One region of the Streptococcus sp. 27098_8_148 genome, then DNA from elsewhere that is predicted to be linked to it. Evidence: predicted binding sites of a transcription regulator. Region 1 holds the regulator's gene; each other region holds the start of a gene.
The links. The regulator Rex, encoded in region 1, represses fermentation and respiration genes when NADH is low (regulators of the CRP and FNR family bind a similar motif). The targets are predictions, from matches to a motif close to TTGTGAANTANTTCACAA.

Region 1 (3,284 bases):
TTGAGGCACTCTATGGAAAAGATAGCTCACGCCTAAAAGAATCCCTTCGAATTAGTTTTTCAGAACTCAATACCGTAGAGGAGGTTCAAGACTTCCTCTCAAAACTTAAAGAAATTTTATCATAGGAGAACAATATGGCTTTTGAAACAAGTGTTTCATTGAAAGACTGCAAATATACCTATAGTCTACACCCAAATGTTAAAAAATATACCTTACGTGACAATACATTCGCTGTTACAAAAGTTGGAAATTACGAGTTAAATCGTTTGCTCGAAGCCGTTCCAAATAGTGGCGAAGGCTTCCTACTTAAAATCATTTTCAATAAAGATTTTACAGGTTTTAAGATCAATATTACAGACAAGTCTGGGCTTCGCCTGGTTAATATCTTTAAAAATCCAGAAAATAACATTATCCAACAAAAATTCTATTTCCTAATGGATAGTCTTGTCGAAAGAGAAATTTTCAACAAAACAGAGGCCTAATATGGTAACCCTAACTTATATCGATGCTTATCAAGTAGAACGAACGACTACTTATCCTGACCTTGCAGCCTGTATCCTAGCTTTTTCAGGCTGTGTAACCTTGCCTGACTCTTACTCAATCGTATCCATTGAATACAAGGGGGAAAAACTCCCCTATACAGGACGAGTCGATGGACTCTATGCTTTTTTGAAAAAGGTAGAACAAGCTGAAAACTAAGCTGATGCTGATGGAACTCTCCATCGCCATCAGCTTTTTCTTTAGACAAAAATATTTTTGAAAAAACACTCTAGATAGTTGATTTTTTCACAATCTTCCTATACAATAAGAGGGAAAGGTTGTGATATTGTGAAACATGATAAAAATACTCCAATTCCACGCGCAACAGCAAAACGCTTATCGCTCTACTACCGCATTTTTAAACGTTTTAACTCTGAAAAAATAGAGCGCGCCAATTCCAAGCAAATTGCTGATGCAATAGGGATTGACTCTGCTACTGTTCGCCGAGATTTCTCATATTTTGGTGAATTAGGAAGACGTGGATTTGGTTATGACGTAAAAAAACTGATGAACTTCTTTGCCGATCTCTTAAATGACAATGCCATTACCAATGTCGCTATTGTGGGGATCGGAAATATGGGAAGTGCGCTTCTCAACTATCGCTTCCATGAACGCAATAAGATGAAAATTGTCATGGCGTTTGATCTAGACGATCATGAGCTGATCAATACCAAAAGTAAGGACGGAATTCCCATTTACGGTATTTCCACCATCAAAGAAAAGCTCAAACAAGAAGGCATTCAAACAGCCATCCTTACTGTTCCTAGCGTCAAGGCTCAAGAAGTTGCTAGTCTTTTGGTAGACGCTGGTGTCAAGGGAATTCTCAGCTTCTCACCAGTACATCTAACAGTCCCTAAAGATGTCGTCGTTCAATATGTCGATCTCACCAGTGAATTGCAAACACTCCTTTATTTCATGCGAAAAAACGAAGAATAAAGACTTATACATTAACAAGAAAAGAGGCTGGGACAAAAGTCCTAGCCTCTCAATTATTTTTGGATTGTCGAGCAAGACGCAGTGATTGAGTGGGCTCTACTACGCTGATTTTAACAGCTTTTACAGCCCTACTCAACTGTGCGGAGGTGGGACGACGAAATCGAATTCTAACGAATTAACGATTTCTGTCCCACTCTCTTTTTTATGCCAAATAATCGGTTTCTTCACGGTAACTATAATAGTTTTCTTCAGATACAATCAAGTGATCCAATAGGGTTAAACCCATCACTTCACAGGCCTCTAAAACTCGTTGCGTTACTTCATCATCATTTTTACTGGGAAATACGGCACCAGATGGATGATTGTGCGCCAAGATGATAGAGGTTGCCATGTGCTTCAGTGCATAATGCAGGATTTCACGTGGCTCCGCAATACTTCGATTCACGGTTCCAATAAAAATGGTCTGCTGATGAATAATTTCATTCTGCGTATTTAAATAGAGGGCAACCAGGTGCTCCTGTTTCTTATGGCCGATTTCCTGTTGAATTTTATGGGCCAATTTCTGGCTGCTCATGATCTGTTCAGAACTCATCAATTCGTCTTTATGAATCCTTCGTCCAAACTCAATCACAGCCTGAAGTTCGATGGCCTTCACCCGGCCAATACCTGAGATTTCCTGTAGCTCCTCTAGGGTTAATTGACTTAACTCCTTTAAACTATTAACCGAACTCAAAAGACCTTGTGCAATCTCATAAACGCTTTTTTTCTTATTGCCTGTCCGTAAGAGAATGGATAGCAATTCTTGATGACTCAGCTTATCTACCCCTTCAGAAACCAAACGTTCTCTAGGAAGCAAAGATGGTTCAATAAATGATATGTCGTACATAATTTCCTCCTCACTTATTAATTCGTAATAAATAGAGAAAACGACGACCTTGCATTATTTACAGGCAATTTCTTCCTTCAAATCATCTAACACTAAGACTTCATCTTTATTAAAGCGGATCTGGTAACCTGTTTGAACTTGTTCAAGCTCTTTTAAAAACTGTTGAATTTCACAGCGAATCAAGTACTCCTGGCTCTGAGGAATGGCCTCTAAAGCTTGGTAGACCTGCTCTACTTCATAGATTCCTTTCGTAATTAAACCATTTCGTGGAAAATCGTTTACTAAGAGATTATAGAAATGATGCAAGAGATGGTAAATTCGCTCTTTTGTCACTATTCTACCTCCTTATCATACTCTTTCCCCTTTATTATATACTGATTTTCCCTTAATATTATGACAAGTTCCTTACATTATATTACCAATCTCTTACAATTTTACAAGAATTTCTCCTAGCTTCCTACATAGAAAAAGCCCAGACATTTCTGTCTCGGGCTTTATTTTCTTAAAGTTGCATTTGATTATAAGACTTGCTGAATGAATCCAGGATGTCTTTTGGAGCCTTGTCATAGTCAACAGAGGTTTCCAAATTTCCTTTTACAATCGTACGGTAAGTCGCTGCAGCATCCTCACAGGTCACCAAGGTGATCTCATTAACGCCTTCACGATCTTGAATGACATCTACACGATCTGGAGTCACTGTCTCAACTGACGAGATGACATAAGTATAGATTTTTTCTTTGTCCGTGATGTAGATCTTCATACCAGCCTTGGCTTTCTCTAATGGTGAGAATAACATGGCATTTGCTCCAGTTAGGCCAAATACGTGGTGACTAGCAAGAGAATAATTGCCTTGCCCCATGACTTGGTTTTCCTTCATGGTCCCTGCTCCGTAGTAGAGGGCTACATTTTCAAGCCCCTTAAA
Region 2 (3,284 bases), on a different contig from region 1:
GTCTAGTTATCGATGCCTACTTTTCAGCGACTAAAGTTCGTTGGATTTTGGACCATGTAGAAGGGGCGCAAGAGCGTGCGGAGAAGGGCGAATTGCTCTTTGGAACCATTGATACTTGGCTGGTCTGGAAGCTGACGGATGGAGCTGCCCACGTGACAGACTATTCCAATGCTGCCCGTACCATGCTTTACAATATCAAGGAACTGAAATGGGACGATGAGATTTTGGAAATCCTCAACATTCCTAAAGACATGCTTCCTGAAGTGCGTTCAAACTCTGAAATCTATGGCAAGACAGCTCCTTTCCATTTCTACGGTGGACAAGTGCCGATTGCAGGGATGGCGGGGGACCAGCAGGCTGCTCTCTTTGGTCAATTAGCCTTTGAACCTGGTATGGTCAAAAATACTTATGGAACTGGATCTTTCATCATCATGAATACGGGTGAGGAGATGCAGTTGTCAGAAAACAACTTGCTGACGACGATTGGTTATGGGATCAATGGCAAGGTCTACTACGCCCTTGAAGGATCTATCTTTATCGCTGGAAGTGCCATTCAATGGCTCCGTGATGGCCTGCGTATGATAGACAATTCACCTGAATCTGAGGCCTATGCTTTGAAGTCCCAGAACCAGGATGAAATCTATGTGGTCCCTGCCTTTACGGGTCTTGGAGCACCATATTGGAATCAAGAGGCGCGTGGTTCTGTCTTCGGACTTACCCGGGGAACGACCAAGGAAGACTTTATCAAAGCAACCCTTCAATCCATTGCCTATCAAGTACGCGATATCATCGACACCATGCAGGTAGATGCAAAAACTCCTATCCCTGTCTTAAAAGTAGACGGAGGGGCAGCGAAAAATGATTACTTAATGCAGTTTCAGGCAGATATTCTTGGGATTGCGATTGCCCGTGCGAAAAACCTGGAAACAACGGCTTTAGGAGCAGCCTTCCTAGCAGGTCTGACCGTAGGCTATTGGAAGGACTTGGAAGAATTAAAATCTCTTCATGGAGCAGCCCAAATCTTTGAACCCAAGATGAATGAATCCCGAAAGGAAGAGCTGTACAAGGGGTGGAAGAAAGCAGTCAAAGCCACTCAAGTATTTGCGGAATCTGATGACTAAAGGGACCCATCAAACGAATAGTTTAAGAGAAGCCTTCGAAAGAAGGCTTTTTATGTAGCTTTTACAGAATAGAACAGTTATCTGTTTGGCTAAAAGCTTTACTCTATTTCACGCTTTCGTTCATTTATCACTAAATAAAAATATCATATAAATAAACTTTTTTTAAAAAATAACAGGCCAGAGTTTGACACTTTTTTCACAAAGGAGTATACTGTTAGCATAGTTTTGTCGGAAATTTATAATAGACCCCATCAAAACTAATTGTCAACCCTTGCTGTTCTGATAGGAACGTTTGCTGGTATCGTTGATACCAAGGAGGAATCATATGTCTAAAGTAGCTATTGTCACAGGTGCTGGTCAAGGAATCGGTTTTGCAATCGCAAAACGCTTGGTGCAAGATGGCTTTAAGGTTGGAGTATTGGACTACAATGCTGAAACAGCTGAAAAAGCAGTTGCTGAGTTATCGGCTGAAAATGCTTTTGCGGTTGTTGCTGATGTATCTAAAAAAGAAGAAGTGGCTGCAGCTTTCCAAAAGGTTGTTGACCATTTTGGAGATTTGAATGTTGTCGTAAACAATGCAGGTGTTGCGCCAACTACACCACTTGATACAATTACAGAAGAACAATTTACACGTACATTTGCTATTAACGTTGGTGGCGTGATTTGGGGTGCTCAAGCTGCACAAGCTCAATTCAAAGCGCTTGGCCATGGCGGAAAAATCATCAATGCAACTTCACAAGCAGGTGTTGTCGGAAATCCAAACTTGACTGTTTATGGTGGTACTAAATTTGCAGTTCGTGGTATCACACAGACTTTGGCGCGTGACTTGGCTGATTCAGGCATCACTGTCAATGCCTACGCACCAGGTATCGTCAAGACTCCAATGATGTTTGACATTGCCCATGAAGTTGGTAAGAACGCAGGTAAAGATGACGAATGGGGTATGCAAACATTCGCTAAAGATATCACTTTGAAACGTCTTTCTGAACCAGAAGATGTAGCAGCGGCTGTCAGCTTCCTTGCTGGACCTGACTCAAACTACATCACAGGTCAAACCATTATCGTGGATGGTGGTATGCAATTCCATTAAGATGAAAAAAGAGGTTGGGATCAACATCCTAACCTCTTATTTTGTGCGTTCACAATAAAAGAAACGGAGATCAAAAAAACCACTCCCGAAAGGGAAGTGGTTCTGTGTTGGTTCTTATTTGAGACCGTATTTTTTGTTGAAACGATCCACACGTCCATCTGCTTGAGTGAACTTTTGACGTCCAGTGTAGAATGGGTGTGAGTCTGATGAAATTTCAACACGGATCAATGGGTAAGTTTCACCTTCGAATTCAACAGTCTCGCTAGAGTACTTAGTTGAACCGCTGAGGAACTTGTAACCAGTAGTAGTGTCCATGAAGACAACAGGGCGATATTCTGGATGGATATCTTTTTTCATTTTGCAATATTTCCTTTCTGCCATGGTCTCTTTCCGAGCCATAGATTGTTACTAAGCTAGTTTACCAAATTTCCAAGATCTTGACAAGTATTTTCACTAATTTTATTTAAATTTATGATCAAAAAAATCACCCTGGCTAAGCCAAGGTGAATCTAATCTTATTATTGTTCAGATTGATTTGGGTCTTTTGGTGCTTCAACTGGTTGATCAGCTTGTCCCTCAGTGTGTTCGTGTGATTCTTTTTTGATTTCATTTACAGCAGTTTTTACAGTAGAAGTTGTCACGCGTCCAACAGATTGGGCAAATCCTTTACCAGATTCAGAAAGTTCTTCGAATGTTCCTTTTGTGATTTTACCACCTGACATCGCCAAGAGACCAGTTACAACAATAGCGATTGATGCGATCAAAGCAAGGATCAAACCAAAGCCAATTGAAACCCCATAGCCATTGAAATTAACAGCGTACTTGTTCACACCGAAGACATCGATCAATGTTACAACAGTTGAGAGAGACCCTGATACGATAACACCAATTGCAAAACCTTTTGGTAGTGAAGTTTTTACATCGTTCAAGCAAGCAAGGACAATCGCAACGACTGCGAAGATAATAACAAACCATCCATCTCCGCGAAGGCCATTCCAGGTGTATGAACCAAAATTTCCAGCATTAAGGTTTGCCCATGGCAAGAAAGAGCTAAGAATCGCTACCGCAAATGA
Region 3 (3,284 bases), on a different contig from region 1:
GACAGGGATTGCCAATGTCAGCCCTAACTTTACAAAGCTGGTGCAGTCTTGGAGCATGAAAAAGACCTTATCGGTCTTGGGTGGAAGCTTTGCCTTCTTGTTTGTGCTCAGTCTTTTCTTGCCATTTGATAGCTTGTGGACCTATCTGTTTGGCTTTTTAGCAGCGACAATCGCAGCTTGTGCCATGATTCTGTCGGCCCGTATTCTCCACGAAAAGACGCCAGATAAAAAAGAACCAGCCATCCTCAATTTCTTGGCAGATACCAGTTATGGTGTCTATCTTTTCCACTGGCCTTTCTTTATCATCTTCTCTCAACATTTGGGAAATATGATGGCAGCCCTTGTGACGACGATCGTTTCCTTGATTCTAACGGCTCTGTCCTTCTATATTTTGGAGCCAACCATTGCAGGCAAGGAACCTCGGGTCTTTGGTATGAAGATGGATCTCAGTTTTTTGACCAAGCCGATCTTTTACCTCATGATTCCTCTGGCTCTCTTGATGGTCGGAATCTCCGCCTTTGCACCAACCGTTGGAGCTTTTGATGAGAGTTTGGTAGTGAGTGGGCTCAATCAAGCAGATAGCAAAATGCAGGTTACGCGGACGCAGGTGGACAATGCGACTGCAACAGACTATAACGTCTCAAATGGTGTGACCATGATCGGTGATTCCGTTAACTTGCGAGCGCAGGACTACCTAACCAAAGCGATCCCGGGCATCCAGATCGATGCAGTGGTGAGCCGTCAGTTGGAAAATGGAATGAAGGTCTTTGAGACCGATATCTCCAATAAAGTTCTCCTAAAAAATGTGGTCATTGCCCTAGGAACCAATACTGTAAGCAACTACAAAGAATTGCTGGATCAGTATGTTGAGAAACTTCCAAAAGGCCGTCGCTTGATCCTTGTGACACCATATGATGGGCGCTATGCCAACGATCAGTCCAGTGAATCGGTTCAAACGCGTCTTTATGAGTTGGAACTAGCTAAGAAATACGACTTTATCACCATTGCGGACTGGTACCAAGTAGCAATTGAAAATCCAAACATTTGGGTGGGAACAGACTCTGTTCACTTCAATATGGAAACCAATGGTGGGGAACTCTATGCTCAAACAGTCAAAGAAGCCCTTGATAAGGCCGAAAAGGGTCCGGTCAAGAAGTAACAATGCTTCTCTGAAACTGAAACAAAACAAATCCTAACAAAATAAAACAAAAAGCAACTTTTTACTTGTAAAAAGCTGCTTTTTTTAGTAAGATTAAGAAAACGCTTACAAAAATCAATTGAAAATATCACTTTGTGAAGAAAAAAATTTTTTAATTATTTCTTCACAATTTTGCTAAAGAATTGCTTTCACAGCAATACGATTGATAAAGTTTTCACAAACTTCGAAAAATTCTTTGTGAAAGTTGCTTGGAAGTGTTTACAAAAATCTCAAAATAGAGTACAATTATATTGTGAAATAATTAACAAATCGAAATTTCTTACACTATTCTTGAAAATTTCCGAAAACATGAAAAAGTTCTAGAAAAGGATAAGGGTTTCAAATATTGGAGGAAAGCATCAAATGGCTGATAAAAAAACTCTCTCACCTGAAGAAAAGAAACTCGCTGCTGAAAAACACGTAGACGAGTTGGTGCAAAAAGCGCTGGTGGCGCTTGAAGAGATGCGCAAATTGAATCAGGAGCAAGTGGACTACATTGTGGCGAAAGCATCTGTAGCGGCTCTTGACGCTCACGGTGAGCTCGCTCTTCATGCCTATGAAGAAACTGGTCGTGGAGTCTTTGAAGACAAGGCGACTAAGAACTTGTTCGCTTGTGAACACGTAGTAAATAACATGCGTCACACGAAAACAGTTGGTGTCATTTCAGAAGATGACGTCACTGGTTTGACCCTTATTGCTGAGCCAGTCGGAGTTGTCTGCGGGATCACACCTACAACCAACCCAACTTCAACAGCAATCTTTAAAGCCTTGATTTCATTGAAAACACGGAACCCTATCGTCTTTGCCTTCCACCCATCTGCTCAAGAATCATCTGCTCATGCGGCACAAATCGTACGCGATGCGGCAATTGCAGCTGGAGCACCTGAGAACTGTGTGCAATGGATTACCCAACCTTCTATGGAAGCAACTAGTGCCCTTATGAACCATGAAGGAGTTGCGACCATCCTTGCGACCGGTGGTAACGCCATGGTAAAAGCCGCTTATTCTTGTGGAAAACCAGCTCTTGGGGTAGGTGCCGGAAACGTTCCTGCTTACGTTGAAAAATCAGCCAATATCCGCCAAGCAGCACACGATATCGTCATGTCTAAATCATTTGACAATGGTATGGTCTGTGCGTCTGAACAAGCGGTTATCATCGATAAAGAAATCTACGATGAGTTTGTTGAAGAATTCAAATCTTACCATACTTACTTTGTCAACAAAAAAGAAAAAGCCCTTCTTGAAGAGTTCTGCTTCGGCGTAAAAGCTAACAGCAAAAACTGTGCGGGTGCGAAGTTGAATGCGGACATCGTTGGGAAACCAGCAGCATGGATCGCTGAACAAGCTGGCTTCTCAGTCCCAGAAGGAACCAATATCCTTGCTGCAGAATGTAAAGAAGTTGGTGAAAAAGAACCGTTGACTCGTGAAAAATTGTCACCAGTTATCGCTGTTTTGAAATCTGAAAGCCGTGAAGACGGAATTAACAAAGCTCGCCAAATGGTTGAATTCAACGGTCTTGGCCACTCAGCAGCCATCCATACTGCTGATGAAGAATTGACCAAAGAATTTGGTAAAGCAGTTAAAGCCATTCGTGTGATCTGCAACTCTCCTTCGACTTTCGGTGGTATCGGGGATGTTTACAATGCCTTCTTGCCATCATTGACACTTGGATGTGGTTCTTACGGACGCAACTCTGTTGGGGACAACGTTAGTGCCATCAACCTCTTGAATATTAAAAAAGTCGGACGCCGGAGAAATAACATGCAATGGATGAAACTTCCTTCAAAAACATACTTTGAACGTGATTCAATTGAATACTTACAAAAATGTCGTGACGTTGAACGTGTCATGATCGTTACAGACCACGCTATGGTAGAGCTTGGTTTCCTTGATCGTATCATCGAACAGCTTGACCTTCGTCGCAACAAGGTGGTTTACCAAATCTTTGCAGACGTAGAACCAGATCCAGATATCACAACTGTTGAACGTGGTACAGAGATCATGCGTGCCTTCAAACCAGATACGATCATTGCTCTCGGTGGTGGGTCACCAATGGATGCGGCCAAAGTTATGTGGCTCTTCTACG

Region 2: a site for Rex is predicted at 1,306-1,323, ahead of O3646_RS03040 ((S)-acetoin forming diacetyl reductase). Genes of this name have one in related genera too.
Region 3: a site for Rex is predicted at 1,450-1,467, ahead of adhE (bifunctional acetaldehyde-CoA/alcohol dehydrogenase). Genes of this name have one in related genera too.

Annotation. Positions count from the first base shown of each region.
Region 1 covers NZ_JAPVYY010000014.1:7,905-11,188, forward strand. Annotated here, with positions in the region: gene O3646_RS09415 (cysteine desulfurase family protein) at 1-125, shown strand, start outside; gene O3646_RS09420 (DUF1831 domain-containing protein) at 135-482, shown strand; gene O3646_RS09425 (DUF4649 family protein) at 484-699, shown strand; gene O3646_RS09430 (redox-sensing transcriptional repressor Rex) at 829-1,476, shown strand; gene radC (DNA repair protein RadC) at 1,679-2,362, opposite strand; gene O3646_RS09440 (hypothetical protein) at 2,417-2,695, opposite strand; gene O3646_RS09445 (class A sortase) at 2,865-3,284, opposite strand, start outside.
Region 2 covers NZ_JAPVYY010000003.1:15,134-18,417, reverse strand. Annotated here, with positions in the region: gene glpK (glycerol kinase GlpK) at 1-1,121, shown strand, start outside; gene O3646_RS03040 ((S)-acetoin forming diacetyl reductase) at 1,447-2,211, shown strand; gene O3646_RS03035 (type B 50S ribosomal protein L31) at 2,326-2,568, opposite strand; gene O3646_RS03030 (lantibiotic ABC transporter permease) at 2,730-3,284, opposite strand, start outside.
Region 3 covers NZ_JAPVYY010000006.1:72,894-76,177, reverse strand. Annotated here, with positions in the region: gene O3646_RS06670 (acyltransferase family protein) at 1-1,159, shown strand, start outside; gene adhE (bifunctional acetaldehyde-CoA/alcohol dehydrogenase) at 1,562-3,284, shown strand, end outside.